DNA from 3 places in the Uliginosibacterium sangjuense genome. Region 2 is predicted to be linked to each of the others. Evidence: predicted binding sites of a transcription regulator. Region 2 holds the regulator's gene; each other region holds the start of a gene.

Region 1 (10,301 bases), 1.1 Mb from region 2:
CCTGGATGATGGGCTGATTGAAGGACGGCAGCGCGGAGATGGGGAGTTTGAACCAGGCAGCGACGCCGCCGATCATCACGGCCAGCCACAACAAGGTGGTGGCGACCGGGCGGTGGATGCTCAGTTCGGCGATCTTCATTGCGCGGCCGCCTGGGTCTTCTTGTCCTGGGCGCCGCCGTCGCGCTTGCGTCCGCCCGCCGGTTTGTCGGCGGCCTCCGCCACCTTGGCCCCAGGGCGCAGGTTCTGGCCGCCTTCCAGCACCACCTTGAGCCCGGGCTCGATGCCCTTGAGCACCGCCTTCTGGTCGACGATGCGCAGCAGCTCGACCGGCCGGGCCTCGACCGTGGCATCGTCCTTCACGATGTAGACCAGACGGCCGTCAGGACCGTTGATGACGGCTTGCGCCGGCAGCACCGTCGCCTTGTCGATGACGCCTGCCGCGACTTTGACCGTGACGTACTGACCCGGCCACACCAGGCGCGCGCTGTTGTCCATGCGCGCCTTGAGCAGGATGGTGCCGGAGTTGCGGTCCACGCTGCTGTCGATGAAGCTCACTTCGCCCTGGATCTCGCGCTGCTCGTCGAGTGTGGCGGTCACTTTCACCGGGCCCTTGCGCTGCGCCGCCAGCAGCGCCTGCAGATTGTTCTCGGGCAGCGTGAAGGTCACCCCGATCGGGTGCATGCGGGTGATGCGCACCAGCGCAGTCTGCGTCGAGCTGGCGTTGACCAGGGCGCCAGGGCGCACATCCACACGCCCGGCGCGACCGTCGAAGGGCGCCGAAATGCGGCTGTAGGACAGGCTTACCTTGGCCTGGTCCAGTGCCGCCTTGGCCTGCACCAACTGCGCCTCGGCCACTTCCACCTTGTTCTTCTGGGTATCCAGCGCGGAGGAGGAGACGAAGCTCTGGTTGGAAAGCTCCTGGGTGCGATTCAGGTCGCGCCGCGCCACCGACAGGGCGGCTTCCGCGCCGGCTACCGCGGCGGCGGCCTTTTCCACGTTGGCCACGTCTTCGCGGTCGTCCAGCGTGAACAGCAGTTGCCCGCGGCGCACTTCGCTGCCTTCGCGCACCAGCACCTCGCGGATCGTGCCGTTCTTCTGTGGCCGCAGGTCCACCTCGTCCAGCGACAGCACGCTGCCCTGGGCCTCTAGCATCAGCGGCACCGTCTCGCTGCGGGTTTGCGTGGTGGTGACGTTCTGTGGCCGCCCGCTGCGGGTGTCACCGGTCCGGGGTGCAGCCGGGGCAGTTCCCTCCGCCTTGTTCGTGAGAGGCAGCGTGTCTTCTTGGGGTTTGCAGGCAAGCAAAGCAAACCCTGCACACAGCAGGGCCGCGAGGGGGCGGTAGTGCATGTATCCCGCGAGGGCGTTGTCCGCGCTCGCGCCTTGGCCAGGGAGGTTTGAACGGCAGTTGGATGCCGGGCCCGCATCATGGTTCATCGCTTTACCGCTGCCAAGCGCAAAATTGTTCTCAGTTGCAAACACATGCGCGAATCGGCGAACAGGTTTGCTCACGGGCATTGCGATTGATACTGTATATTTACTCAGTCATCGACGGCCGGGATAAAACAAATCGGCTGTTGCACTGCGCAAGGCACGGCGCTCCGGATGCTTTCCGTTGCAAGCTCTGTGCCATAATTCCCACGACCATTTTGCGAGGTTTTTCATGGACGACAACAAGGCCAAGGCGCTTGCTGCAGCGCTTTCGCAGATCGAGAAACAGTTCGGCAAGGGCTCCATCATGCGGATGGGCGACGGCAAGCTGGAGGAGAACATCCAGGCCGTATCGACCGGCTCCCTGGGGCTGGATATCGCGCTGGGCATCGGCGGCCTGCCGCGCGGCCGCGTCGTCGAGATCTACGGACCGGAGTCCTCCGGCAAGACCACGCTGACCCTGCAAGTCATCGCCGAGATGCAGAAGATCGGGGGCACGGCCGCTTTTATCGACGCTGAGCATGCACTGGACGTGAGCTACGCCGGCAAGCTGGGCGTCAAGGTCGAGGATCTGCTGATCTCCCAGCCGGACACCGGCGAGCAGGCGCTGGAGATCGCCGACATGCTGGTGCGCTCCGGCGGCGTCGACATCCTGGTGATCGACTCGGTTGCCGCACTGACGCCCAAGGCCGAAATCGAAGGCGAGATGGGCGACCAGTTGCCCGGCCTGCAGGCCCGCCTGATGAGCCAGGCGCTGCGCAAGCTCACCGCCAACATCAAGCGCACCAATACGCTGGTCATCTTCATCAACCAGATCCGCATGAAGATCGGCGTGATGTTCGGCAATCCCGAAACCACGACGGGCGGCAACGCGCTGAAGTTCTACGCCTCGGTGCGCCTGGACATCCGCCGCACTGGCACGATCAAGAAGGGCGAGGAAGTCATTGGCTCCGAGACCAAGGTCAAGGTCGTCAAGAACAAGGTCGCGCCGCCGTTCAAGGAAGCCCACTTCGACATCCTCTACGGCGAAGGCATTTCGCGCGAAGGTGAGATCGTCGACATGGGCGTCGATCACAAGTTCGTCGACAAGTCGGGGGCCTGGTATGCCTACCAGGGTGAGAAGATCGGCCAGGGCAAGGACAATGCGCGCGAATTCCTGCGCGAACACCCCGAGACTGCGCGCGAGATCGAGAACAAGATTCGCGAAGCCGTGGGTGTGGCCGCCATGGGAGTCGTGGCGGCCGAATAAGCCGTGATGAAGAAAGCGCCGGCCGCTTCGCTCAAATCGCAGGCCCTGCGAATGCTTGCCACGCGCGAGCATTCGCAGCATGAGCTGCGACGCAAGCTCAAGGCGAAGGCGGCGGAAGGCGAGGATGTGGAGGCGGTCGTGCAGCGCATGGTGGAAACCGGGCTGCAGTCGGATGAGCGTTTTGCCGAGAGCTTCGTGCGTGCGCGTGGCGAGCGTTTCGGCAGCGGACGCATCCGGCGCGAGCTGGCCGAGCGTGGCGTCAGCGCCGAGCTGGCCGGCGAGGCGCTGGCCGGTCTGGCAGGAGATGAATTGAGTCGTGCGCGTGGCGTGTGGGCGAAAAAGTTCACGCAGGCGCCGCAGGACGCGAAAGAATGGGCGAAGCAGGCACGCTTCCTGCAGTCGCGTGGTTTTTCGTCGGAAGTGATACGCAGGATTTTGAAAGAACCGTTCGATGAGTCTGCTTAGGGTGTCCGGCCTGCGCAAACGCTACAAAGCGCGCACGGTGGTCAAGGATGTGTCGTTCCAGGTCGGCAGCGGCGAGGTGGTCGGCCTGCTGGGGCCCAATGGCGCCGGCAAGACCACCTGCTTCTACATGATCGTCGGCCTGGTCCGCGCCGATGGCGGCAGCGTGCAACTGGACGCCACCGAGCTTGGGCACCTGCCGATCCACAAGCGTGCGCGCATGGGCTTGTCCTACCTGCCGCAAGAGAACTCGGTGTTCCGCAAGCTCACCGTGGCGGAGAACATCCTGGCCGTGCTGGAGCTGCAGAAGCTGCCCAAGGCGGTGATGCAGGAGCGCCTGGACGAGCTGCTCGATGAGCTGAACATCGGCCACCTGCGCGACACCCAGGCGATTGCGCTGTCGGGCGGCGAGCGTCGCCGCTGCGAGATCGCCCGTGCGCTCGCCACCCAACCCAAGCTGATCCTGCTCGATGAGCCCTTTGCCGGCGTCGACCCGATTGCCGTGCTGGAAATCCAGAAGATCATCAACTTCCTCAAACAGCGCGGTATCGGCGTGCTGATCACCGATCACAACGTGCGCGAGACGCTCGGCATCTGCGACCATGCCTTCATCATCAATGCCGGTGAGGTGCTGGCCGGTGGCAAGCCGAACGAGATTGTGCACAATGACCAGGTACGCCAGATCTACCTGGGCGAACATTTCCGTCTCTGAGCGCGCCTGGCTGCAACCCTGTCCATGAAGCCTTCCCTCCAGCTCCGCCTCTCGCAACAACTCGCGCTGACCCCTCAGCTGCAACAGTCCATCAAGCTGTTGCAGCTCTCCACGCTGGAGCTGAACCAGGAAATCGAGCGCATGCTGCTCGACAACCCGATGCTGGAGCGTGATGGGGCGGAGGATGAGGCGGGCGAAGTCGTGGCCGCCCCCGAGGTGACGACGACGGCGGAAGCCACCGAGGCGGACTACGCCTCGGCCGAACGCAAGGCCAACGGGGAGGAGGATTTTGAGCCGCCCTCCACGGTCGAGATGCCGGACACCATCAACGAGGCCTACGACTCGGCCTCCGACGACGACCTGGGCGAAGCCGCCGAATGGCGCAGCGAGGCCGGCAGCGGGCGTGGCAACGATGACGACGACGAGTCGGATTTCCAGGAATTCCAGGCCGCCACCACCAGCCTGCATGATCACCTCAGTGCGCAAGTCTCCCTGATGCCCTTGTCGGACCGTGATCGCGCCCTGGTGCGCTTCATGGTCGAAGCACTGGAGGACGATGGCTACCTGCAGCAGAGCTTCGAAGACCTGCTGCCCCTCATTCCCGAGGAGTGGGAGGTGGAGGTGGAAGAGCTGGGGATCGCCCTGCATCACGTGCAGAACCTGGACCCGGCCGGTGTCGGCGCGCGCAACCTGCAGGAATGTCTGACCCTTCAGCTACGCAATCTACCCGTCACGCCCAGCCGCGAGCTGGCGCTGGGCATCGTCGATGGACTCCTTGAGCAACTGGCCGCGCGCGACTTTCAGAAGATCAAGCGCCGCCTGGGCTGCAGCGACGACGCGCTGCGTGCCGCCCAGGAGCTCATCTGCAGTCTCAATCCGCGCCCAGGGGCCCAGTTCGCGGCGCTCGATGCACGCTACATCGTGCCCGACGTGATCGTGAAGAAGTATCGCGGCAACTGGACGGCCAGCCTCAATCCGGAGGCGATGCCGAAGCTCAGGATTCACCGTGTCTATGCCGATATACTCCATAACAACCGTGGTGCCAGTGCTTCGCTGTCCGCGCAGTTGCAGGAGGCGAAGTGGCTGATCAAGAACGTGCAGCAGCGTTTCGACACGATTCTGCGGGTCTCGCAAGCCATCGTCGATCGCCAACGCCAGTTCTTCGACTACGGTGAAGTCGCCATGCGACCACTGACCCTGAGGGAAATCGCGGAAGAACTCGAACTGCACGAATCCACCGTCTCACGCGTGACCACGCAGAAGTACATGGCGACGGCACGCGGCATTTTTGAACTGAAGTACTTCTTCGGCAGTCACGTATCCACCGATACAGGCGGTGCCTGCTCAGCCACGGCGATTCGCGCGCTGATTCGCCAGATGGTGGGCGGGGAGGATCCAAGGAAACCCTTGTCCGACGCCCGTATTGCCGAAGTGTTGGGCCAGCAGGGTATCGTGGTGGCGCGACGGACGATCGCCAAGTACCGTGAGTCGCTGAATATCCCGCCGGTCAGTCAGCGCAAGTCGATCTAACCAGAGGAGTACGGTATGAACCTCAACATCACGGGCCATCATGTCGAAGTGACCGCCGCCTTGCGCGAATACGTCACCAGCAAGCTCGATCGCGTGATCCGCCACTTCGATCACGTCACGGCGACGCATGTCATCCTCTCGGTGGAAAAGCTTCGGCAGAAGGCCGAAGTGACCCTGCATGTGCGGGGCAAGGACATCCATGTCGAATGCGACAATGACGACCTCTACGCGGCTATCGACGCCATGGTGGACAAGCTCGACCGCCAAGTCCTCAAGCACAAGGAAAAGACTGCTGACCATGGCCACGCCGGCATCAAGCAACAGGCGATCGGCTCGTAACACACTGCACACGGCGGTGCTGCACTCGGACATATAATCCTGTCGAACTGCAGCCGGATCTGCCGCCCCGAGGGCGGCAGATCCGCGCCGGCGAATTTCCAGTCGTGGCGGGCGCAGTCGGCCCGATGCCTACCCCAGCATGAACCTGATCTCTCGCATCCTGCCCTCCGCCAACATCCTGGTTGCCTGCACTGCTGGCGACAAGGCGGGTGTATTCCAGCAGGCCGGCGCCTTGTTCGAGGCCAGCCACAGCCTGTCGCGCAAGGTCGTGTTCGACGCCCTCATGCAACGCGAGAAGCTGGGCTCCACCGGGCTGGGCCAGGGCATCGCGATCCCGCACGGCCGCATCAAGGGGCTCAAGGAGGCCGTGGGGGCCTTCGTCCAACTGGCGCTGCCGATCGAATTCGACGCGCCGGACAATAAACCGGTCGATCTCGTGTTCATCATGTTGGTGCCGGAACAGGCCAACGAAAGCCATCTGCAGCTCTTGTCCGAACTGGCGCAGATGTTCAGTGACCGTGCGTTCCGCGAGAGTCTGGCAGACGCGCAGGATGTGGCGACGGTCGCCACTCTCTTCGCCGGATGGGATCCCCATGCGACGCACGAGCATCGCCCAGCTGTTTGAGGCCAACCGGACGGCCCTGCGCCTGCGCCACATCGCAGGCCGGCTCGACAGCTATCTCACCGTCACCGACAACAAGGTGTGGCCGGCTGACCTGGTGGGCCACCTCAACCTGATCCACCCCAATCGCCTGCAAGTCATGGGCGAGGCGGAGTTCGCGTGGGCACGCCGCCAGGCGCGTGACAAGCTGGAGCATCACCTGCTGGGCATCCTTGCGTCATCGCCGCCGGGCGTGATCGTGGCCGACGATTGCGAAGTGCCCGACATCATCCGGCGCAACTGTGAGGACGTGGGCGTGCCCTTGCTGGCCTCGCCACTGGAATCCGCCCGCGTCATCGACGTGCTGCGCGCCTACCTGTCGCGCAAGCTGGCGGAGCGCGTTTCCCTGCATGGCGTGTTCATGGACGTGCTGGGCGTCGGGGTGCTGATCACCGGTGATTCCGGTGCCGGCAAGTCCGAATTAGCGCTGGAACTGATCTCGCGTGGCCATGGCCTGGTGGCAGACGACGTGGTGGAGATCTCGCGCGTCGCTTCCGGCGTGCTGGAGGGGCGCTGCCCCGAAATGCTCAAGGACTTTCTTGAGGTGCGCGGGCTGGGCATTCTCAACATCCGCACTATCTTTGGCGAGACGGCCTGTCGCCGCAAGATGAAGCTCAAGCTGATCGTCCACCTGCAGCGGCGCGGTGCGCGCGACGACGAGCCCTTGCGCCTGCCGCTGGACGACGAGGACCAGGACATCCTGGGCGTGCCGGTGCGCCGCACGGTGCTGCCGGTGGCGGCCGGGCGCAACCTGGCGGTGCTGCTGGAGGCTGCGGTGCGCAACACCATCCTGCAGTTGCGCGGCATCGACTCCACGCAGGAGTTTGTGGAGCGGCAGCGCCTGGCCCTGGATCAGGAAGACCCCTTCGAACACTGAGGACCAGGCACAGCGACAAACAACGAAGCCGCGGAGTACGCGGCTTTGTTGTTTGTCGTCTGAAGTATCGCTTCTCTTACTTGTTCCCGATGTCGAACAGTGCGGCCTCGACGCCGATCTCTTGTGGTGAGTAACCGAAGCCGATGCGCCCGCGTTCGGGCAGCTGACATTCGCTGCGCTTGAGGATCACCTCCAGCCCATGATCGTCGACCAGGTAGGTGCCATTGGTGCTGGTGTCGATCAGCATGTAGGTGCCATTGCGGAACTCGATGCGGGCATGGTGACGCGACGCACGCCGGTCGGCGATGACCAGGTCGTTGCCTTCCTCGCGCCCGGCCAGCATGACCGGGTGGGTCTGCGACACGATGTAACTGGCGCTCTGGTGGCGCAGCATCAGGCGGGTACGCGGGGCGCTGGAGATCGGCGCGACGGAGGGCGGGCCGGCATCGGCCGCGACAACCACATCGCTGAAGTTGGTCTGCGAGCGGCTGAAGAAGGGCGTGTTGTGCTGGCTGGCACGCATGCCCGACACATCTTCGCGTAGCTCATACACGGCCTTGCTGTCCACTGACAGTGCCTGCTGTGTCGTGATCTGGTTGCGGATCGCTTCCGACAGTTGCTCGGCGGCCTCGCTGCTGATCAGGATCTGGTCGCGCCCGGCTGCGGCCAGCAACTGGCCGGCGTAGCCCGTGGTGCTGTCGGCGTCGGTCGGGCCGGCATGCACGCCGATGCGCAGGGCCAGCGAGATGCCGGATACCGGGGGCAACTGGCTGACGCGTTCGCGCATGTCGTTGGCGGCCAGCACGGCGTTGTCGCAACGCGAGAAGCCGACCACCAGGCGCTGGCCTTCGGTGACCAGGGTGTGGCCGGCATAGGCTTCGACCGCGCGTGCGGCGCGTGCGCGGCCACGCTCGATGGCGCGTTCCGCCTCGCGTACGCCCAGCTTCTGGGTTAAGGCCTCGGCGCCGGTCAGTTCGGCGACCAGCACGCAGGTGGCGGCCGGGGGACTCATGGTGTTCAAAGCGGCTCCGACTCAATCAGTACATTGTCTTTATCCCGGCTCATCCAGTGCACCGCGGCGGCCGGTTCGGGTGAAGCACATACCTCTGCTTCATCGAACACAATGTCCCCTTCCTTTAGGGTGGCCTCGCGGGTCAGCCCCTTGTAGTCGAACAGATTGCCATCCGCGAGGTGGCTGGGCACTACGTTCTGAAGGGCAGTGAAGATCGAGCGCAGGCGCTCCGGGTGCGTTGCATCCCACGTCTGCAGCATGGCCTTGATCTGTTTGCGCTGGGCATTCTCCTGCGAGCCGCACAGATTGCAGGGGATGATCGGGTAGGCCATGGCACGCGCGAACTTTTCCAGATCCTTCTCGGCGCAATAAGCCAGCGGGCGGATCACCATGTGCTGGCCGTCGTCGCTGAGCAGCTTCGGGGGCATGCCCTTGAGCTTGCCGCCGAAGAACATGTTCAGGAACATGGTTTCGATGATGTCTTCGCGGTGGTGGCCCAGGGCGATCTTGGTGGCGCCCAGCTCACGCGCGCAGCGGTAGATGATGCCGCGACGCAGGCGCGAGCACAGCGAGCAGGTTGTCTTGCCCTCGGGAATCTTCTCCTTGACGATGGAGTAGGTGTCCTGGGTCTCGATATGGAAGTCGACGCCGATGGATTCGAAGTAGCGTGGCAGCACGTCTTCCGGGAAACCCGGCTGGCGCTGGTCGAGATTCATCGCGATGAGCTTGAAGTCGATCGGCGCGCGGCGCTTCAGTTCGAGCAACAGGCTCAACAGGGAGTAGGAGTCCTTGCCGCCGGAACAGCACACCATGACCACGTCGCCATCCTCGATCATGGAATAGTCGACGATGGCCTGGCCGACCATGCGCAGGAGGTGTTTCTGCAGGCGCTGGGCGTGGCCCGAGAGTTCGGGGCGGGAGAGGCGGGTCGTGTCCACGAGGTGTATGTCCGGTGCGAAGCTGGCGATAGGATTATAGGGCTTGATGCGGCGCACAATCGTGCCCGCCGTCACGCCTGCAAGGTGGCACCTGCAGGGACTCTACGCCGCAGGCGGGCAGCCGCCGCCCGCCAACCGACGCATGGAGTCTCCGCCGCCAGTGGGCGGCGCATGATGCCGTGGATCCGTACGAGTGAGCGTAGAAATCTGTGACGGGTCAGCGCTCGGCCAGGGCCGGCAGTTGCTTGAGCTGCTGGTGCAGGGCGATGCCGTACTTCTCCGACAGACCCAGGCGCAGGCGCAGCGGGAAGCCATCCTCCTTGCGCACCCACAGCTCGAAGCTGCCGCCGTCGGTACTGGGCCGGCGCGTCCAGTGGGTGGCCGCGATCTTGCGCCCGCCGACTTCCACCTGGTCGTCGCGCGGATCCATGACCAGCAGGCGGGTGGACAGTCCGTCGGTGGCGGCGATCGTGACGCTGCCACGCGCGGGCGGTTGGCGGAAGAACACGTAGGCCAGCGAGGCCGCATCGGCTAGGCGATACTGCAATTGCTCGACCTTGCGTTGCTCCTTGCCGCGCCAATAGGTGGCAGTGCGTGCCCGGTAGTCGATCTGGACCGTGACAGGCTCCTTGCTGCCGCGCTTTTCGATGAAACGGCTGGAAGCCGGATAGCCACCGCCGAAGCGACCTTCGCTGCTGCGGCTCAGGCTGGCGCTGGGGACGAGTGTGCGCAGGGCAGTGGAGGCGTTGCCCTGCGCGGTGATCTTGTAGCGCTCGCCGTCGATCGACACTTCGTCCGTGAGCTTGCCGGCTTCTACACTGCCACCAAGCATCGACAGGCTGCCCCTCAGGGCTTTGGTCGTGAGGGAGGCCTGTGCCGGCTCCTGCTTGCTCGTGGTGACCGACAGGCTGTATTCGGCGGTGAAGCGGAGCGCGGCAGCTGAATTGCCGGCTGCGACTGCGCAAGCCGTGGCGCAAACCAAGGCATGCAGACGTAGACGACTGATCATGGCGTGTCGCCGCGGCGTCCCAGGGCGATACCCAGTTGCTTGAGCTTGCGATAGAGGTGGGTGCGTTCGAGGCCGGTCTTGTCG
Region 2 (10,301 bases):
CGTACGCAAGCGCGGCATGGATGCCGAGCGACGCATCACCGAAACCTACCTGCAACAGGTTTCTGGGCGCTACGCGCAGTTCTTCCACCACTACGACGCCGCCCCGCTGTTCATCGTCGACACCGACCAGCTCAACCCGATCGACAGCGACGCCGATTTCGAACTGCTCCTCACCCACCTGCGCCGGATGCGCGGGTTCCGCGAATTCTTCGGCTACGCCGCCTGAGTTCCCCGCTGCCTAGGAGGTTTCATGAGCTACCTGAGCGATACCGCCAAGCCCGTCACGCTGACCGAGCTGGGCAAGATGAAGGCCAATGGCGAGAAGATCGCCATGCTCACCTGTTATGACGCCAGCTTCGCCGCTCTGTGCGAGCGCGCAGGCGTGGACGTCCTGCTGGTCGGCGACTCGCTGGGCAACGTGCTGCAGGGCCAGCGTTCAACGCTGCCCGTCACGCTCGAACACATGGCCTACCATACCGCCTGCGTGGCACGCGCCAGCCAACGCCCCTGGATCATCACCGACATGCCATTCGGCGCCTACCAGGAAAGCCCAGCGCAGGCCATGCGCAATGCCGCCAGCCTGATGGCCGCCGGCGCCCACATGGTCAAGCTCGAAGGCGGCGCCTACATGGCCGAGACGGTGCGCTTTCTGGTCGAGCGCGGCGTGCCTGTGTGTGCCCACGTCGGGCTCACACCGCAATCCGTATTCCAGTTGGGCGGCTATAGGGTGCAAGGAAAGTCCGAAGAAAGCGCAGCACAGATGCACGCTGACGTACGTGCACTGGAAGACGCCGGTGCCTCAATGATCGTGTTTGAGATGATTCCCGCCACCCTTGCCGCACAGCTCACCAGCGAACTCAAGCGCATGGCCACGATTGGTATTGGGGCCGGCAAAGACTGCGACGGCCAAGTGCTGGTGCTGCACGACATGCTCGGCGTGTATCCCGGCAAGACCGCGCGTTTCGTACGCAACTTCATGCAAGGGGCTGCCAGCATCGAAGAGGCGGTACGCAGCTATGTCACAGCCGTGCGCGAGCAGAGCTTCCCGGCCCCGGAACACACGTACTGAAATAACGCTGCGTCGGATAACTCACGCGGGCGATTGCCCGCGTTTTTGTTTCAGCGATACCGTGCGGATGGATTGGGTGGGCGCTGAAAAGGGTGGGCACTGGAAAGCAAAAAGCCCAGTCTGACGACTGGGCTTTTTGCTTGAAACAGGTGGCGCATCCGGCAGGATTCGAACCCACGACCCCCTGGTTCGTAGCCAGGTACTCTATCCAACTGAGCTACGGATGCGCAAAGAAGCGAGATTATAACAACCACCAAGCTCGCTTGCAAGTGCTTGGCGGAGAGTGAGGGATTCGAACCCTCGATACAGGTTTTAGCCCGTATGCTCCCTTAGCAGGGGAGTGCCTTCGACCTCTCGGCCAACTCTCCAAAAGAGCGCGCATGTTAGCGATTGCGCGCCTTAGCGTCAATCCAAAACTGTCACGCCGACACTTGATCCAGCTCGAAGGCGCGGTGCAGCACGCGCACCGCCAGTTCCAGGTATTTCTCGTCGATGGCGACGGAAATCTTGATCTCGGAAGTCGAGATCATCTGGATGTTGATGCCCTCTTCGGCAAGGGTGCGGAACATCTTGCTGGCAATGCCGACATGCGAGCGCATACCGACACCCACCACGGACACCTTGGCCATGGAACGGTCGCCACGGATCTCGCGCGCACCGACGTGGGCCTTCACGCCTTCCAGGATCTGGGTTGCGCGCTCGTATTCATTGCGATTCACCGTGAAGGAGAAATCGGTCGAGCCGTCCTGACTCACGTTCTGGATGATCATGTCGACGTCGATGTTGGCGTCAGCAATCGGACCCAGAATCTGATAGGCAATGCCCGGACGATCCGGCACGCCCAGCACGGTCAGCTTCGCCTCGTCGCGATTGAAGGCGATGCCGGAGATGATCGGTTGTTCCATCTTGATGTCTTCCTCAAAAGTGATCAGGGTGCCTTCGCATTCATCCATGAAGCTGGAGAGCACCCGCAATCTGACCTTGTACTTGCCGGCGAACTCGACCGAACGGATCTGCAACACCTTGGAGCCCAGGCTGGCCATCTCAAGCATCTCCTCGAAGGTGATGCGGTCAAGCTTGCGCGCTTCGGGCACGATGCGCGGGTCGGTGGTGTAGACGCCGTCGACGTCGGTGTAGATCTGGCATTCATCGGCGCGCAGTGCTGCAGCAAGCGCAACGCCGGTCGTATCCGATCCGCCACGGCCCAATGTGGTGATGTTGCCCACATCGTCCACGCCCTGGAAACCCGCCACGACGACGACGCAGCCCTCTTCCAGGTCGCGCCGCATGCGATCCTCGTCGATCTTGAGAATGCGCGCCTTGGTGAAGGCACTGTCGGTCAGGATGCGTACCTGCGGCCCGGTATAGCTGCGCGCCTTCACGCCCAACTCGAGCAGCGCCATGCACAGCAGGCCAATGGTGACCTGCTCGCCGGTGGACACGACCACGTCCAGCTCACGCGGATCGGGCTTGGCCTGCACTTCCTTGGCCAGCGAGATCAAGCGATTGGTCTCTCCGCTCATGGCGGACACGACCACCACAATCTGGTCGCCCTCGGCTTGCGCCTTGGCAACGCGCCGGGCGACATTCTTGATACGCTCGGGCGTGCCGACCGAGGTACCGCCATACTTTTGAACAATCAGCGCCATTTTCGGGACTAGGGTACGAGTGGCTAAAAGCTCGCTATTTTAGCGCAATCCTCTCTCGAAGAATTCCCAATACTTGGCAGATGCCAGACACTCCGCCGCAGCCAGCATTCTTGTGCCGCGACTACCATGGCAGTTCGGCGCCCACGACAGCCTTTGTGGTCGGCCTACGGATTCCGGGCTCAAATATTCGTGACGCATGGCGCACCCGCGCCCAGCTTCCTTGTATGTTGCTGAAATATTGATCTATACTAACCCAAGCTATAACTTTAGTTATAGCAAGCTGACAACGAAGCGGTATGCCATACAACTTGTCAGTTCGACCAGGCACTGCCGAGCTTGGCAGATAGTTACGAGAAGAATCGTCTGGTCTGGAGGTCGTGCGTTCAACATCTTCGTGGATGAGGTAAGAGATCATATGAAAACCGTCGAGAATCTGGATGTGCGCGAGATTCGTCGCAAACTCGGCCTGAACCAATCGGAGTTCTGGTCACAGATCGGGGTGACCCAAAGCGGGGGCTCGCGCTATGAAAGCGGTCGCGACATTCCCCGCCCCGTTCAGGCCTTGCTTCGCCTGGTCCATGTCGAGCGCATCGACATCGACAAGATCCGCAAGGATGACTTCGAGGTCATCGAATACCTGCGCGCCCACAATCAGGACCTGTACAAGAGCCTGAAGAAGGAAGCGAAGGCCAAGAAGAAGGAAAAGTAATTTTCTTCCGCGCGCGGCGACCTCCCGGTCGCCGCGCTGGGCGCCTCCCGCCCCGCTTCTCTGCCTGGTCTAAGGCGTTTCAGCCGACCAGTTTGATCGCCCAGCCCTTTGGCGTCGCAGCTCCTCGCAGGCAGGTACGCCGCTGGTAGAATCAGCACCTCATTGATGTCGTTATTGGTTGTATCGAACAACCAATACCCGCTCAGCGTTCCCGCCATTCCAGCAGGTCTCCCGTGCTCATCACCCGTCGTCTCGAGTTCGATGCAGGACATCGCATCCCCGACCACCGCAGCCTATGCCGTCATCTGCACGGTCATCGCTATGCCATCGAGGTCACGGTTTCGGGCCGCATCACGCAGCAGGATGGCAACCCACGCAATGGGATGGTGCTGGACTTCTCGGAGATCAAAGCGGTGGTGAAGGCCGAGATCGTGGACCAATGGGACCACGCCTTCCTGGTCTACCGCGGAGACACCGCGATCCTGGATTTCTTGCAGACGCTACCAGAGCACCGCACAGTGGTGCTTGATGTCGTGCCGACCGCCGAGAACCTCGTGGCCGTGGCTTTCCGCCAACTGGCACCACGCATTGGCGAGATCTGCGACAAGCAGTTGACGCTGGAAAGCGTACGCTTGTACGAGACACCCAACTGCTGGGCGGACGCGACACGCGCACAAATGCTGGCCGAATAAGGCCGGTCTCGCATTCCATGCCCCGCCAGGGCCCGCCGGTTCAACGCCCGGAATTCAGCCGCGACTCTTCGTACAGGGTCAGCAAGCCGTAGCTACGACCGCGCCGATACAGCACGTCGAGCATGGCCTTGGCCCAGGAGCGATCGGCCGCACGGCGTGACACGGGACGAGACGGATGTTGGCTGCTGGCGCAGCACAGTTGGCGGTTGGCGTTCATGGCAATGTGTCCTCGCATTGGGGAGAGAATGGCGCTGTGGGCAGCGTCGTGGCTCAGGCGTCGAATTCGTCGCGGATCAAGCCGACAACGACACCTTCGATAGTCAGGGACTGGCGCTGCGGATCGATCACGATGGGCGCCATGTCGCGGTTTTCCGGCAGCAGTTCGACCTGACCGTTGCGTCGGCGCAGTCGCTTGACGGTCACCTCGTCGTCCACGCGCGCCACAATGATCTGGCCGTCGCGCACGTTGGCCGTGCGATGCACGGCAATGAGATCGCCCTCCAGGATGCCGGCTTCGATCATCGACAGACCGCGCACACGCAGCAGGAAATCGGCACGCAAGCCGAACATGTCGGGATCGACGCGCACACGGCGGTCGATACTGGTTTCAGACAAGATCGGCGAGCCGGCAGCCACGCGACCGACCACCGGCAACCCCAGTGCTTCGGTCAAACGGATCCCACGCGCCGAGCCGCCTTCGAGCTGGATCGCCCCCTTCTTGGCGAGCGCCTTGAGATGAGCCTCCGCAGCATTCGGCGAAGCGAAACCGAAAGCTGTGCAAATTTCGGCCCGTGTCGGCGGAGCGCCGTTATGCTCGACGGCGCTACGGATGAAATCCAGGATTTCGCGTTGGCGGGGCGTCAGGTCGTCCATGGCTGCTTGGTTTCCTCGCAATCTCTATTGACTGTATATTCATACAGGAATCCTGAAATTGCAAGTCAACGCTCTGCCGCCGCCAGCTGCCCCAAGACACCTGGGGGCTCAGGCCAACGCTGTGTCCATCACCATCATCACGCAGAAGCCGATGGACAGGCCGATGGTGGCATCTCGCTCGTGACCGTTGCGATGGGATTCCGGGATGATTTCGTGACTCACCGCGAACAGCATGGCGCCCGCAGCGAAGGCCAAACCCCAGGGCAGGAGGCTGGCCGACACGCCCACCGCAATCGCGCCCAGCACTGCGAACAGCGGTTCGACGAGCCCCGTCAGCGCACCGGCCAAGGCAGCTTTGGCGCGTGAGAGACCGGCGCCAGCCAAAGCCAGCGCCACCACCAGGCCCTCCGGCACATCCTGCAGCGCGATACCGGTCGCCAGGCCATCGGCACCGGCGGCCCCCGCGCCGGCTGCGACGCCGACCGCCATGCCTTCAGGAATGTTGTGGAGCGCGATGGCGATGACGAACAGGAGGATGCGCGAAGGCAGCACTGCAGACGCGGTCCGGGTTTCCTGTCCCGTGGCATCGAAGTGGACGTGCGGCATCACGCGGTCAAACCACAGCAGGGCCAGCACGCCCAGCACGAGCCCCATGCTGACGAGGCCACCGGCCGCCCACTTGCCTAAGCCAAGATCCCGCGCGGCGGCCAGTCCGGGCACGATCAGCGAGAAGGCAGTGGCCGCCAGCATCACACCTGCGCCGAAACCGAGCAGACCATCGGCCACACGTGTAGGGATGCGCCGCATGGCCAGCACGGGCAAGGCCCCCAACGCGGTCGCAAGCGCCCCCATGGCGCCACCTTCAAGCGCGCGCACGGCAGGCGGACTCAGTTGCGCAATCAGGGCTGACCAGGTTTGCGTCGCGAGCAGGACGAAGCCCGTTGCGACCAGGAGCAAGCCCGCCAGGCGGCGACTGGAAAGTGGGCGAGGCAGGGCGAGATATCTGGCGAGGCTGCGCATGGCGGTCTCCGTACTGGGCGAATGCGATGGACCCAGTCTATGGAAACCCTTTTAATCAATCCAATTAATCTATCAAAGAATATTGATAGTTAAATCACATGGTCAATTCACGCGGTGAACGCGTCGGGCGGCCCAGATCGACAGCAGGCCGATCGCGCAACTGAGGTAGCCGACCCAGTCGTAACCCAGCAGGCTCCCGCCCTCCCCGGCCTGCATCATGGCGCCAGCGATGAAAGCCGCCGCACCTGAGGCCAGGTTCTGCACCGCCGAGTTGAAGGCCATCACGCGACCGCGCAAGCGCATTTCGGTCGCCGCCGTGACCAAGGCGGTCGCTGGGATGAAGCGGCCGCTGACGAAGATGAAGAAGAGGGCTGCGATGAGCAATTGCCAGCCCAGACTCAGGAGCAGAGTCTGTGTCACCAGCACGATGGGGACGAAACTCGCCAGCACCATCCAGGTAAGCACACGCGCATAGGGGTGACGATCGGTCAGGCCGCCGATCCACGGCCGCGTCACCAGTGTCACCGCACCACCCACCAGATAGATCCAGCTCAGCTCGGCCGGCGCCAAGCCCACGTTGGCGACCAGCGAGGGCGCGATATAAGGAATCACCAGGAAGCCGGCGAACATGACCAGCGCGGTCACAGCAAAAGCCCACCAGTGGTTGGGCACCGACAGCAGCTCACGGTAGCTCGCCAGCATGCTGATACGTGCCTGCCCCAGGTGCCCGCGCACGGCAGGCACAGTACGCCAGGCGAACAACAGGACGAGACCGCACAGGCCGGTGAGGACAGCAAACGGCATGCGCCAGCCGGCATGGCTGGCCAGCAGCAGCCCCGCCGGCACCCCCGCCACGGCGGCCAGCGAAAAGCCCATCATGACCATGGACATGGCACGCCCGCGCCGCGGCGGGGCCACCACGTCGCCCACGATGGCAAAGGTGATCGAGCCCAGCACGCCGCCAAAGATGCCCGCCACGGCGCGGGCCGCGAGCAGGCTCCAGTGGCCCGGCGCCAGGGCACAGGCCAGCGTGGCCAAGGTCAGCCCGACATAGGTGGCCAGCAGCGCGCTGCGCCGGTCATAGCGATCGGCCAGCGAGGCGGCAAGCAGCGCCGACAGGCCGGCCGCCAGCGAATAGGCCGACACCAGCATGCCGAACTCAGCGGTGCCGATGCGCATCTCGCTCATCAACTGCGGCGACAACGGCATCATGATCATGAAATCCACGATGGCGGTGAATTGCACCAGCATCAGGATGACCAGCAGCGCGCGTTCGCGCGCCTCACTCAGCGGGGGATTCATGGGGCTTGGGGACGAGCCGTGTCGTAGCGCGGCATCTGGGATGACTCGGGCATGAATTGTAACGGTTGCCTTCCACGACCTGCCCGGATAAAGCGGATAATCGCGGCCGATGAGAGAAATCTTCGCCTACCGCTCTTTCTTCAATTTCTGGCTGGCCCGCGTCGCCACCACCATGGCCAACAACATGATGATGGTGGCCGTCGCGTGGCAGATGTACGACCTGACCAACAGCGCCATGGACCTGGGCCTGGTCGGCCTGTTCCAGTTCCTCCCCTCGCTTGCGCTGACGCTGGTCGTCGGCCACGTCGCCGACCGATATGACCGCCGCTACGTGCTGGCCGCCTGCCTGTTCTTCCAGTTGGTGGTCACGGTCGCCCTGGTGGTCGGCACGCAGCAGCAGTGGATCGGCCGTGAGCTGATCTTCGCCGCCTCGCTGGTACTGGGTTGCACCAAGGCCTTCCAGATGCCGACCCAGCAGGCACTGATGCCGCTGCTGGTCCCCTCCGAGGTCCTGCCGCGCGCCCTTGCCCTGGGCTCGGCCGGCACCCAGGCCGCCATCATCGGCGGGCCGGCCCTGGGCGGCTTCATCTACGTAGCGGGGGCAGACGTCGTCTACCTCTGCTGCGGCGCCTTGTTCCTGCTCGCCATCGTGTTCATGCTGCGCATCCGCCTCGCCCATGCGGGCAATCCGCGTGAGCCGGTGAGCTTGCAGAGCCTGTTCGCCGGGGTCTCGTTCATCTGGCAGCGCAAGGCCGTGCTGGGCGCCATCTCACTCGACATGTTCGCCGTGCTGCTCGGTGGCGCCACCGCCTTGCTGCCGATGTTCGCCAAGGACATCCTGCACGTCGGCCCCTGGGGCCTGGGCCTGCTGCGCGCCGCGCCCGCCGTGGGTGCACTGGGCATGTCGCTGTGGCTGGCCCATCACACCTTGCAGCGCCGGGTCGGCAAGCTGATGTTCGCCGCGGTTGCCGTGTATGGCGTCGCGACCCTGGTGTTCGCGCTGTCGACGGTATTCGTCGTTTCCTTCCTCGCCCTGCTCGTCTCGGGCGCGGCCGACATGATCAGCGTGGTGATCCGCCAGGCGCTGGTGCAGCTCGACACCCCCGATGAAATGCGTGGCCGTGTCAGCGCGGTCAACTCGGTGTTCATCGGCAGCTCGAACCAGCTCGGCGAATTCGAGTCCGGCGTCACCGCCGCCTGGTGGGGCCCGGTCGGCTCGGTGGTCGTCGGCGCCATCGGCACCCTGGTCGTGGTGGCCGCCTGGATGAAACTGTTCCCCGACCTGACCCGCCGCGAGAAACTCACCAGCGAATGAGCACACCCCCTCCCCTTCCGCATCCCGACACCCTGCGCCGCCAATCACGCCGCGCCATCTGGCTAGCCGGGCTGGGTGCCTTGCTGTGCCTGCCCTACCTCGGCTTCAGCGCCCTCTGGAGCCAGATCGCCAGCCTCAGTGGCGGTGGCTTCATCCTGGCGGCGGCCATCTTTGGTCTGTTGATCGTGTGCGGCCCCTTGCTGATCTGCATCGGCGTGCTCGGCGCGGTGTTCCTGCGTGTCGAAGCCTGCACCCTGCAGGCTGAGTCCCCCCGCTCCGTCGCCGACTGGCTGGCCATCGTCGTCGGTCTGCTGCTGAGCTTCGCCCCGGCCGTGGGCGCAGCGGTGCCGGCCCTGCAGGCACTGGCCACCGGTGGCGTGCGCTACAAATTCCCGGCCACTACGGTGATGCACAGCATCGACCCACTGGGTTACTGGCAGGGCGTGGCTTTCTGGTTCATGGGCGCAGGCGCGCTGGCCCTGCTCGCCGGGCTGTACTGGCGCTCACGCTGGCAGCGCCGACGCAGCCCGGCATGAGCCTGGCGGTCAATACCCTGGGCATGCTGCGCGCCATCGCCAGCCATGCCTCACCGGTGCTGGTGGCGCAGCTCGCCTCGATGAGCACCACCCTGGTCGATACCTTCATCACCGGGCGTGTCGGTACTCTTGATCTGGCCGCCGTCGGCATCGGTTCCGGCGTCTACATCTCCGTCATGCTGGCCGGCGCCGGCATCGTGCAGGGGCTCACCCCAGTCGCCGCGCAGCACTACGGCGCGGGGCGCCACGCAGCCTTGCCCGCAACCTTCCAGCAAGGCATCTGGCTGGCGCTGCTGCTGGGCTTCGCCGGCATGCTGCTCCTGCTCTTCCCGGACTGGATCCTGGGCTGGAGCGGCATGAGCCCGGAGGTCGATGCGCGCACCCGCGCCTACCTGTCGGTGCTTGCACTGTGCATGCCGGGTACCCTGGTCTATCGCGCCTGCGGCGGCATGCTCAACGCGCTGGGTCGACCGCGCATGCTGATGTTCTTCGGACTCGGCAATGCCAGTGCCCACGCCCTGCTCGCCCCGGCACTGGCCCTCGGCTGGCTGGGCCATGCGCCGCTCGGCGCGGTGGGCTGCGCGCTATCCGCCCTGTTCATCTACACCCTGCTGCCACTGCTGGCGCTGGCTTATCTCGCCCGTTCCGCCACGACGCGACACCTGAAACTATTGAGCCACTGGCAGCGTCCCCGCTGGGCCCAGATGCGCGAACAACTGCTGCTGGGCCTGCCGATCGGCATGTCGGCCTTCGTCGAGATCACCAGCTTCGCGCTGATCGCCCTACTGGTCGCCCAGCTCGGACCGGTGGCCGCAGGCAGCCATCGCGTGATCGGCAACTTCGGCGGGCTGTGCTATATGCTGCCGCTGTCGATCTCCATCGCCACCCTGGCCCTGGTCGGGCAGGCCGCCGGCGCGCAAGACGAGCGCCGCGTGCGCAAGACAATCCGCGCCGGCCTGCTGCTGGGCATGACGAGCTCCACGCTGCTCGGGCTGGTGCTGTGGGCTTTCGGTGACGGTCTGATCCGTGCCTACACGCCGGACCCGGCGGTGCAGGCGCTGTCGATCTCGCTGATCGGGCTGGTCGGCTTCTACCAGCTCTTCGACGCGCTGCAGACGGTAGCCGCGCAAGCGCTG
Region 3 (10,301 bases), 590 kb from region 2:
TCTGCACGAAAGCAATAGATTCGGCACACATTTCCGCAGGACCTGCGGCCCCAAGCCAAACACGCACAGGCTCAGGCTTCTTCAAATCCTTGGAGGCCCAGTAACGACGCTTTTCAAGATCGGACTCTTCAAAAGTCTTTTGCAGGTATTTACAGATATACCCAGCAAGCTTTTCGGTTTTCCACTGGCGACCTGAACGCCCTTCCCCACGCCGTGGAGACGTGATATCGACTTGGCCGGGGGTATGTTCACCACGCTCATCGCCAACGCCGCCAAGGGCCTGATACCAAAGCTTGCGCAGGAGCGTGACACGCTGCCAGCCACGCACGGCGCAATGAATGTGGTAAGCGCCCCTGTCCTGACGCTCGAGAACGGCGACGTAAGCCCAGTCGGGATTGTGCTTCCGCACCAGACGCAAAAACCGGGTGAAATCCGCCTTAACGCGCTCCCGATCCTGAATGTTCTCGCGGTAGGTCAGGGTAAAGAGGCGGTCGGCCTGCATCATCTTGCAGAGATAGCGGATGCTCTGCTTTGCACGGCGCACGGCGCGAGCATGATTTGCACTGCGGTCGTAACTGGACAACTCAGAAGACGACTCTTCAGAGGCCGCACTAGGGCGCCGGCAGTAACTCTCTTCGAATCGTTTTTTGGCTTGTTCCATTTGCATCGGTCGGACGCATCGGGCGATGAATTCAATCTTGCCGCCCGGAAACTCCCGAATATTCATGTAGTAGTTGCGCGGTGAATCAAATTGAGCTATATCTTGGGACATGGTTTTCCTGCGGCAACAGGTGAATCAAGAAACCCCGGAACCTTTGGCGAGGTCCGGGGTTTCGCTTTTTCAGGACTGGGATGCGGGCTTCGGAGAGGAACGAAGCGGCAGCAGGGAGGTCAGGCGCGGAACGAGGTTGCCGGCCTGATCGCCAAAGCCCTCACCCCAATCAAATTCGGCGTTGTACTCACCGGGGGTAATGGGCGTCTTGGCCAGATCGCCATAGACACGGATTTTGCCGACCACGAACTTTTGGGCATGGAGGCCACATTGAAGGACCTGATACTCGTTGCCGGACTTGGACTTGAGAACTTCGGACGCGAAGACTTGAAGGCGGGTTGCCATGGTGATCCCCTTGACGGTTGAGTGAGCCACGCCACGCGGGCGGGCGAACGTTAAGCGTTAAGAACCGCTTACCATCATGTTAAGAATCACCAAGCAGAATTGTCAAGTGTTTCTTACCAACATACACTTGGCACAGATCAACCAGAAGGGAAGACCATGAAGCCGATCTACATGTACATGGACGAGGCGATAAACAGAGGCATCGTGAAGAACGACGCCGAGCTAGCGGCAAAGCTAGGGCTCACAAGAGCAAGCGTATCGTGGTGGAGAAGCGGGAAAAGCGCACCCAACGACGAACAAGCAATCGCCTTTGCACGACTGCTGAACAAGCCAGAAATTGAGCTGATGGCAGAGGCAGCCGCACACCGGGCAAAGACACCGGAGGCGCGAACCTACTGGGAACGCATTGCAAAATACTCAGCGACCTACGCGAGCGCGGCCGCAATGATGATTGCATGCTCGCTGACGGCAATTAGTGTCACCTACTCCCCGGAAAGCCTTGCCACGCCTACAAAAGCCGGGGAAACAGTCTTTATTATGTAAAGTTGCGAACTCCCGAGTTTGGACGCAGGGAGGTCATTGCAGACGCCCTTGCTCACCCGGCCTGACACGGTAGTCGTCGCCTACAGACGCACGAGACGTGATTTGCGTTGATGGCTGTATATACTTACAGCTAAGTCGCATCACCCCAACCGACCCTTCGCGCGCATCCCAGAGGCTACCGAGCCCGAACCGGGCAGCCAGCCCTTGTTGTTCCGCGGTCGGGGTGCGCTGACTGAGCCGGATGGGCGTTTCGAGTCGCTGCGACGGGAGCGCATAGACGATGGATGGTTCACCTCGGCTAAAGCGGCTGAGGATGCGGAGTTGCCGACCATTCAGACCGAGTTGTTGATTGACCGCGCGAGGAGCGTGATCAGCCGCAACCAGTCGCCCGACGTTCCGTTCAACCAATCCATCAACCCATACCGTGGCTGTGAGCATGGTTGCGTGTACTGCTTTGCTCGACCATCACATAGCTACCTGGGTTTGTCGCCAGGGCTCGATTTCGAGACCAAGCTGGCTTACAAGCCAGATGCGGCCGCCCTGCTGAAGCGCGAGCTGGCGGCGCGTGGCTATCGGTGTTCGCCCATCGCGCTGGGGGTGAATACCGATGCCTGGCAGCCGGTGGAACGCAAGCTGGGCATTACGCGGGCAATCCTTTCGGTGCTGGCGGAATGCCGCCACCCGGTGTCGATGATTACCAAGAGCGCCCTGATCGAGCGCGACATCGACATCCTGGCGCCGATGGCGCGCGATGGTCTGGTGCATGTGATGGTGTCGATCACCACATTGGATGGCGAACTGGCCCGCAAGCTGGAGCCGCGAGCAGCAAGTCCGGCGCGGCGGCTACGCGTCGTGCGTGCGCTCAGCGAAGCAGGCGTCCCGGTCGGGGTGTTGTTCGCGCCGCTGATTCCGGCGCTCAACGACCATGAAATGGAGAAGGTGTTCGAGCAGGCTCGGGCGGCGGGTGCGGAGACGGCCGGCTATGTGACCCTGCGGCTACCGCATGAGTTGGCCGATATCTTCCCGGCCTGGCTTGAAGCCCACGCGCCGCAACGTGCCGCCCATGTGATGAGCTTGCTGCGGCAACTGCGTGGCGGGCGCGATAACGCCCCCAGATTCGGCAGCCGCATGCGTGGTGAGGGCAAACTGGCCGAGCTGTACAGCCAGCGCGCCCGGCTGGCCTGTCAACGCCTTGGGCTGAACAAGAATCGGCGTGATCCGGTGTGTGACCTGTTCCGCCCGCCACAACTCGACGGGCAGATGAGTCTGTGGTGAGCAAGGGCACTTGCGCCTGGAGGCGACGGGGTGCAGCAAGGCGCGGCGCACTGACTGATGCAAGCCTCGACAAACCCTTGCCGGATTGCGCCCAATCATGCCGAATTGCTGCAGGCGCATTTGAATCAGGCCCTAAAGGCCGGCATAATCCGGGCCAGCCTGGCGCTTTGAGAGTCGGCCAGATAAATCAATCAGGAGTTCCCACATGTTCGTTTATGGAAAAGACCGCCCGATGGAAGACCTTGGCGGAGGTGTCAGCCGCCGCATTCTGGCTTATGACGGCAGCCTGATGCAGGTCGAGGTTCATTTCGAAGAAGGCGCGATCGGCCCCATGCACAACCACCCGCACGAACAGCTCACCTACGTGCTGTCGGGCGAGTTCAAGTTCACCATCGGCGAAGAGACCAAGATGGTTTCCGCCGGCGACACCCTGTACAAGACGTCCGGCATCATGCACGGCTGCGTGTGCACCAAGAAGGGCGTGCTGCTCGACACCTTCACGCCGCAACGCCTGGACTTCCTAGGTGCCAACCCGACCAACTACGCCAAGACCGACGACTGAAGCGTCTGTCTGCGTAGCCAAAAAAAACGCGCCACTCGGCGCGTTTTTTATGCCCGCTTTCCGCGCCCCCGAGACGCTGGCCTCCCTGCGCACGGCCCTCGCCCCCTCCCCTCCTCAATCGACCGGCAGCTTCGTGCTGTCCTTGATCTCTTCCATCACCACGTAGCTGCGCGACTCCACGGCCGCCGGCAGGCGCAGCAGGATGCGGCCGAGCAGGCGTCGGTAGTCGCTCATGTCCGGGATACGCGCCTTGATGAGGTAGTCGAACTCGCCGGACACCAGGTGGCATTCCAGCACTTCGGGCACATGGGCAAGTTCGGCCTTCACCGCATCGAAGATCTCGGCCGACTTGGCCGACATGCGCAACTCCACGAACACCAGCAGGCGCAGGTCCAGCGCCCGAGGGTCGACGCGCGCGTAATACCCGGTGATGACTTTCTCGCGCTCCAGGCGACGCACGCGTTCCGCCACCGGGGTCGCGGACAAGCCTACGCGGGCGGCCAGTTCGGTGATGGAAAGACGACCGTCCTGCTGTAGTTCGGCGAGGATTTTGCGGTCTGTTCGGTCCAGGGGGCGGAAATCGCTTGGCATGCTCGACAGGGGCTTTTCAAACAGAGGATTTCACCACTATACAAATATAAAGAAGTGAAATCACCTGCGCGGACCGCCATAAATTATCTGCATTGATTGTCCGCAACCCTCTCTCTGGAGTGAATCATGCTTGTCGGTGTGCCTCGTGAAATCAAGAACCATGAATACCGCGTCGGTCTGACGCCTTCCTCAGTCCGCGAACTGGTTTCACAAGGCCATCAGGTCCTGGTGGAGCAGGCCGCGGGTGCCGGCATCGGCGCCAGCGATGGCGACTACCAGATCGCCGGCGCACAGATCGTCGCGACCGCCGAAGAGGTGTTCGCCCGCGCCGAGATGATCGTGAAGGTGAAGGAACCCCAAGCCGTGGAACGCGCCCGTCTGCGCCCCGGCCAGATTCTCTACACCTACCTGCACCTGGCGCCGGACCCCGAGCAGGCCGCCGATCTGATCAAGAGCGGCGCCGTGTGCATTGCCTACGAGACCGTGACCGCCGCCGATGGCAGCCTGCCCTTGCTGGCGCCGATGTCGGAAGTGGCCGGCCGCATGAGCATCCAGGCCGGTGCGCACTGCCTGGAAAAAGCTGCCGGCGGACGTGGTGTGCTACTGCCCGGTGTGCCGGGTGTTGAACCCGGCAAGGTGGTGATCCTGGGCGGTGGCATCGTCGGCAGCAATGCCGCGCTGGTGGCCAGCGGCATGGGCGCCGACGTGACCGTGCTGGACCGCTCCCCCGCTGCGCTGCGCCGCCTGACCGTGCAGTTCGGTACCCGTGTGAAGACCCTGCATGCCAACCGCGACAATGTGGAGCGCGCCGTCGCCGAGGCCGATCTGGTCATCGGTGCTGTGCTGATCCCGGGGGCGGCCGCGCCACGCTTGATCACCCGCGAGATGCTGTCGAGCATGAAACCCGGTGCGGTGATCGTGGATGTGGCGATTGACCAAGGGGGCTGCTGCGAAACCTCACGTGCCACCACCCATGCCGAGCCGACCTACGTGGTCGACGGTGTGGTGCATTACTGCGTGGCCAACATGCCCGGCGCGGTTGCCCGCACCTCCACCCACGCCCTGAACGCGGCCACCCTGCCCTTCGCGCTGGCCTTGGCCAACCTGGGCTGGAAGGAAGCCCTGCGCCGCGACAAACACCTGCTCAACGGCCTCAACATCTGCGCCGGCAGCGTGACTTACCGCGAAGTGGCCGACGCACTGAACCTGCCCTACGTGCCGGCGGAAAGCCTGCTGCAGTAAGAAGCCGCTCCCCGAACCGCTCCCTGCCCCACCCCGAAACCGGGGCGGCGGCTAGGCGTGATCCGCATATGGCCTTCCTGCTTACCTTGGCAACAGGCTGCGGGCCGCCGCCTCCCCTTACCCGGGGAGGCCGGGAGGGGTTCATCTTCCCTCCGCCATCCTCAAGCCTCGCGCTCGCTGGCGAAGCGCAGGCGGTTACCGTCCGGATCGCGGACCAGCAACTCGCGCGTACCCCAGGGCGTATCGGCCGGTACGGCCATCCCCTCGAGTCCACGCGACTGGAAGTCGGCGAAGCAGGCATCCGCATCAGGCACCCGGAAGTAGACCGCACCCCCCGCTTCGCAGTCGCCCGCATGCTCGGTGAGGAACAGGGTCTGCCCCTGGCGCGTGATCTGCACGAAGAGCGGATAGCCATCGCCGAAACGATGCTCCCAGTCGAGCTTGAATCCCAGCCTGTCCAGATAGAACGCAAGGCTGCGGCCAGCCTGGGTCATGCGCAGCTGCGGGATGACACTCTGCTCGCCACTCATCCGATTGCGCCCTTCGCCCGCGCCACCAGCGCACGCGTCGAGGCATCCAGCGCCGAATCGTCCGCCCCCAGCAACACCTGCTCGATGCCGGTCGCCAGTTGCTTGCCCAGTTCCACGCCCCATTGATCGAAGGAGTTCAGCCCCCAGATCGCGCCCTGCACGAAGACCTTGTGCTCATAGAGCGCGATCAGTGCACCGAGGCACTCGGCATTGAGCTCATCCAGGAGCAGCGTGTTGCTGGGCCGGTTGCCGGTGAATACGCGGTGCGGGATGGCGGCTTCCAAAGCATCGCCGCTCATGCCGCGCGCGCTCAGCTCGGCCCGTACCTGCTCGGCAGTCTTGCCGCGCATCAGCGCGGCGGACTGGGCGAAGCAACTGGCGATGAGCACGCGGTGATGCTCCGCCAGCATGTCGGGCTGGCGCAGCGCCAGGATGAAGTCGACCGGGATCAGCGCCGGGCCCTGATGCAGCAACTGGAAGTAGGCGTGCTGGCCATTGATGCCCGGCTCGCCCCAGATCACCGGGCCGGTGGCATAGGCAACCGCGGCACCGTCGCGGCGCACGGCCTTGCCGTTGGACTCCATGTCGAGTTGTTGCAGGAAGGCCGGCAGCCTGTGCAGCACGTTGTTGTAGGGCGCGATGACCTGTGAGCGCGCACCCAGGAAGTCGACATACCAGATGCCCAGCAAGGCCAGCAGCACCGGCATGTTCTGCGCCAGGGGCGCGGTGCGGAAGTGCTCGTCCATGGCGTAGGCACCGGCCAGCAGCGCCTTGAAGCGCGCCGGGCCGGCCGCGATCATGATCGGCAGGCCGATGGCCGACCACAGCGAGTAGCGCCCACCCACCCAGTCCCAGAAACCGAACATGTTGGCCGTGTCGATGCCGAAGGCGGCCACCTTCTCGGCATTGGTCGACACCGCCACGAAGTGCTTGGCTACCGCCGCCTCGTCGCCACCCATGCCAGCCACCAGCCAGGCGCGTGCGCTGCGCGCGTTGCTCAGCGTCTCGATGGTGGTGAAGGTCTTGGAAGCGACAATGAACAGCGTGGTCGCCGGGTCCAGGCGCTTGAGCGTCTGCGCGATGGCCGCGCCGTCCACGTTGGAGACGAAGTGCAGGCGCGGGCCGTCGCACTCGGGCTTGAGCGCTTCGCAGACCATCAGCGGGCCGAGGTCCGAGCCACCGATGCCGATGTTCACCACATCGCGGATCGACTGTCCGGTGTGCCCCTTCCAGGCCCCGCTTCGCACCGAATCGGCGAAAGCATAGCAGCGCTCGCGCACGGCCTGCACGGCCGGCATCACGTCCTCGCCGCCACTGCTCACTCGGGCGCCGTCGGGCTGGCGCAGGGCGGTATGCAGCACGGCGCGAGCTTCGGTGTTGTTGATCGCCGCGCCTCCGAACATGGCATCACGATGGGCGGGCACGCCTGTTTCCTGCACCAGTTGCAGCAAGGCGTCGAGCACGGCGGCGTCGACACGGTTCTTCGAGTAGTCGAGATGAATGCCGCAGGCATCCAGTGTGAGGCGCTCGGCGCGTCCGACGTCTTCTGAGAAGAGCTTTGCGAGATTGAGACGCGCGCTCTCCTGGGCAAGCGCGCTCAGTCGGGCCCAGGCGGTCGTGGTGGTCGGATCGATGCTCATGGATGTCTTCATGTCAGGGAGCAGAAAGTTCATCCTGCAAGCGCAAGGCTTTCAGGACGGGAGAGTTGAACTCGCGGTGCGTCTGCACCACGACGATGATGGTGGTCAGCACGATGAAGGCCCAGGCCGACAGCATCCAGGCCAGCACGGCCATGCCGAAGTAATACGCCCGGATCCCGCGGTTGAAGTCGTCGCCGGCACAGGTGTTGACCGAGGCCATGCGCTGGGCGAAGCGTTCCAGCGCCTCCGGCTCGGACTCCCGCGGTGGCACCGCGCCGATCACGATGGACAGCACGTTGAACTGGCGCAGCGACCAGGTGAACTTGAAGTAGGCGATCACATACACGCAGATCAGCATCAGCAGCTTGAACTCCAACGCCTCGCGCGACACGGCGCGGGCAAACGGCAGTTCGGACGCGGTGGTGATGAACTGGTCCAGCGCGCCCAGCGTGGCAAACAGGCCGGCGACGATGTAGATCGAGGTATTGGCGTAGAAGGAAACGCTGTGCACGAGATTGCCCACGAGGGCCGCATCGACGATGCGGTTCTCCCGTACAAGCATCTGGCGTGCCCAGTTTAGGCGCAGGCGGTGGCCCTCTTCCAGCAGCGTGATACGCCCCTTCAGGCCACGCTCCAGCACGAACTCATAGCCGCCCCAGCACAGGATGAACCAGACTAGGCCGAGCCAATCCACCCAACTGAGCCCGGAGAGAAAGTGCAATACCGTCTGCATCTCAGGGCTCCAGCAGGAAACGGCGGACCGGCGCGATCTGCGCCTCGTCCATCAGCACCGGCGCATGTCCGACGCCAGGAAACTCCACTACCTGCGGACGCGGTCCGCGTAGGCGCATCTGCTCCACCGTCGCCGCCAGCAGCAGATCGGAGGCGGCACCATGCAACAGCAGGGTCGGGCAGCGGATCGCGTCATAGATCGGCCACAGCGCCAGGTCGCTGAGTTGCGGCACCGCGCGGAAGGCGTCGCCGATTGCCGGGTCGTAGCGCATGACGAAGCCCGTCCCGTTCGGCTTGACCGAATGCTCGGCGAGGTGACGCCATTGGGCATCGCTGAGTTTGCCGAAATCGGCACTCACCGCGCGGATGTAGGCCTCCGCCTCGGCCAGGCTGGCAAAGCTCGGCGCCCGTCCGACGTATTCGCCGATGCGGCTCAGCGCCATAGCCGGAATCACTGCCCCGACGTCATTCAGCACCAGGCGGCGGATCGGCGTGTCGGCCTGGGCCGCCAGCCCCATGCCAATGAGGCCACCCATCGAGGTCCCTATCCAATCGACGGTCTGTGCATCCAACCGTGCCAGCAGCGTGACCATGGCACTGACATAGTGCGGCACGACATAGTCACTGGCCAGCTTGAGCCAGTCGCTGTGGCCCCGGCCCGCAACATCGGGACAGACCACGCGGTACTCGCCCAGCATGGCGCGGGCGAGATCGTCGAAGTCGCGCGCATTGCGCGTCAGCCCATGCACGCAGACCAGCACGCGCGGGTTGTCGGCCACGCCCCATTCGACGTAGGACATGTTGTACAGGCCGCCACTGCCCAGGCATTGCACGCTGCGTCGGCGCATGCCGGTGTCCGGCTTCTTGTGCGGCCACCAGCCAAGCCAGTTCTTGATGCCCATGTCCCTCACCCGATCGTCAGATTCCGTGCCAGTAGCGCGCGTGGCGCCGCGCCGTGTCGATACGCCGGCCCGCCTGGCCGAAGTCAATGGTAACCGCGCCGTCACGGTCGGAGCGATAGGCCGTGGCACCAGCGGCGGAATAGCGGGCCTGGACTTCCGCGTGCGGGTGACCGAAGCGATTGCGATAGCCACTCGTAAAGACCACCACCCGTGGCGCCACCGCCGCGATGAAGTCGGCATGCGAGGAACTGTTGCTGCCATGATGGGGCGCCACGATGACATCCGCGCGAAGTGCCGCAGGCAGGCGCGTCAGCAGCTCGTCTTCCGCTGCGCGCTCGATGTCGCCGGTCAGCAATGCGGCTCCCGCCGGGGAAGACACATGCAGCACGCAGGACATCTCGTTGTCGCGCCTGCTGCGGAAATCCGCTTCGGGATGCAGGAAGGCGAAGCGCACCCCGTCCCATTCCCAGGTCTCGCCGGCCACGCAGGGCTGGTAGGCCACCCCGCTGGCATGGACGGGATGGGCGGCCGGCAGGCTGTCGCGCAGGCTGCGCACTGGCAGGCCCGTCACCACACTGAGCGCACCGCCGGCATGGTCGATGTCAGCATGCGACACCACCAGCATATCCAGGTACGGCACGCCTGCCGCGCGTAGATAGGGGATCAGCACCCGCTCTCCGCTGTCAGCCGGCGGGCTACCCCAGGCCGGCCCGGCATCGAACAGCAGATCGTGCGCCTGGGTCTGCACATGCACCGCCAGCCCCTGCCCCACATCCACCGCGACCATCCGGAACTCACCGCTTGCAGGGCGCAGTGGTGTCCACATCAGCAGCGGCGGCAGCACGGCCAGTGCCGCCAGGCGCCCGGGCATGCCACGCGGCAGCAGTGCCCACCCGGCCGACCCCACCGCCAGGACTACCAGCCAGGCCGGCGGAGCCGCCTGCTGCCAGGTCGCAATGGGCAGGCGCGCCAGCCAGTCCAGTGCCCACATCAAGCCCGTCAGCAGCCAGTGGGCAAATTCCGCCAGGCTGGGCAGCGGGCATAGTGCGAACAGGATCGCCAGCGGGGTGACCACCACGCTGACCAGGGGGATTGCCACCGCATTGGCCAAGGGAGACACCAGCGAGAACTGCTGGAAGATGCCCAGCAACATCGGGACCGACAGCA

The links. The regulator LexA, encoded in region 2, represses DNA repair genes until DNA is damaged. The targets are predictions, from matches to a motif close to ACTGTATNTANATACAGT.
Region 1: recA (recombinase RecA) is a predicted target of LexA. The motif match lies at 1,526-1,543, and genes of this name have one in related genera.
Region 3: NMB43_RS10825 (PA0069 family radical SAM protein) is a predicted target of LexA. The motif match lies at 1,774-1,791, and genes of this name have one in related genera.

Annotation. Positions count from the first base shown of each region.
Region 1 covers NZ_CP101132.1:4,011,961-4,022,261, reverse strand. Annotated here, with positions in the region: gene NMB43_RS18660 (efflux RND transporter permease subunit) at 1-139, opposite strand, end outside; gene NMB43_RS18655 (efflux RND transporter periplasmic adaptor subunit) at 136-1,347, opposite strand; gene recA (recombinase RecA) at 1,661-2,677, shown strand; gene recX (recombination regulator RecX) at 2,684-3,142, shown strand; gene lptB (LPS export ABC transporter ATP-binding protein) at 3,129-3,851, shown strand; gene NMB43_RS18635 (RNA polymerase factor sigma-54) at 3,876-5,381, shown strand; gene hpf (ribosome hibernation-promoting factor, HPF/YfiA family) at 5,397-5,720, shown strand; gene ptsN (PTS IIA-like nitrogen regulatory protein PtsN) at 5,860-6,345, shown strand; gene hprK (HPr(Ser) kinase/phosphatase) at 6,314-7,258, shown strand; gene NMB43_RS18615 (FHA domain-containing protein) at 7,335-8,270, opposite strand; gene ttcA (tRNA 2-thiocytidine(32) synthetase TtcA) at 8,276-9,136, opposite strand; gene NMB43_RS18605 (hypothetical protein) at 9,426-10,217, opposite strand; gene NMB43_RS18600 (sigma-54-dependent transcriptional regulator) at 10,214-10,301, opposite strand, start outside.
Region 2 covers NZ_CP101132.1:2,913,835-2,924,135, forward strand. Annotated here, with positions in the region: gene NMB43_RS13480 (deoxynucleoside kinase) at 1-226, shown strand, start outside; gene panB (3-methyl-2-oxobutanoate hydroxymethyltransferase) at 251-1,069, shown strand; tRNA gene NMB43_RS13490 (tRNA-Arg) at 1,220-1,296, opposite strand; tRNA gene NMB43_RS13495 (tRNA-Ser) at 1,344-1,437, opposite strand; gene NMB43_RS13500 (aspartate kinase) at 1,489-2,718, opposite strand; gene NMB43_RS13505 (helix-turn-helix domain-containing protein) at 3,134-3,427, shown strand; gene queD (6-carboxytetrahydropterin synthase QueD) at 3,661-4,119, shown strand; gene NMB43_RS13515 (hypothetical protein) at 4,160-4,336, opposite strand; gene lexA (transcriptional repressor LexA) at 4,390-4,992, opposite strand; gene NMB43_RS13525 (ZIP family metal transporter) at 5,101-6,012, opposite strand; gene NMB43_RS13530 (MFS transporter) at 6,115-7,314, opposite strand; gene NMB43_RS13535 (MFS transporter) at 7,424-8,629, shown strand; gene NMB43_RS13540 (hypothetical protein) at 8,626-9,165, shown strand; gene NMB43_RS13545 (MATE family efflux transporter) at 9,162-10,301, shown strand, end outside.
Region 3 covers NZ_CP101132.1:2,325,855-2,336,155, forward strand. Annotated here, with positions in the region: gene NMB43_RS10810 (rolling circle replication-associated protein) at 1-772, opposite strand, end outside; gene NMB43_RS10815 (hypothetical protein) at 842-1,117, opposite strand; gene NMB43_RS10820 (helix-turn-helix domain-containing protein) at 1,274-1,660, shown strand; gene NMB43_RS10825 (PA0069 family radical SAM protein) at 1,868-2,935, shown strand; gene NMB43_RS10830 (cupin domain-containing protein) at 3,141-3,497, shown strand; gene NMB43_RS10835 (Lrp/AsnC ligand binding domain-containing protein) at 3,612-4,088, opposite strand; gene ald (alanine dehydrogenase) at 4,215-5,330, shown strand; gene NMB43_RS10845 (bleomycin resistance protein) at 5,492-5,824, opposite strand; gene pgi (glucose-6-phosphate isomerase) at 5,857-7,500, opposite strand; gene NMB43_RS10855 (DUF599 domain-containing protein) at 7,514-8,233, opposite strand; gene NMB43_RS10860 (alpha/beta fold hydrolase) at 8,235-9,134, opposite strand; gene NMB43_RS10865 (DNA internalization-related competence protein ComEC/Rec2) at 9,151-10,301, opposite strand, start outside.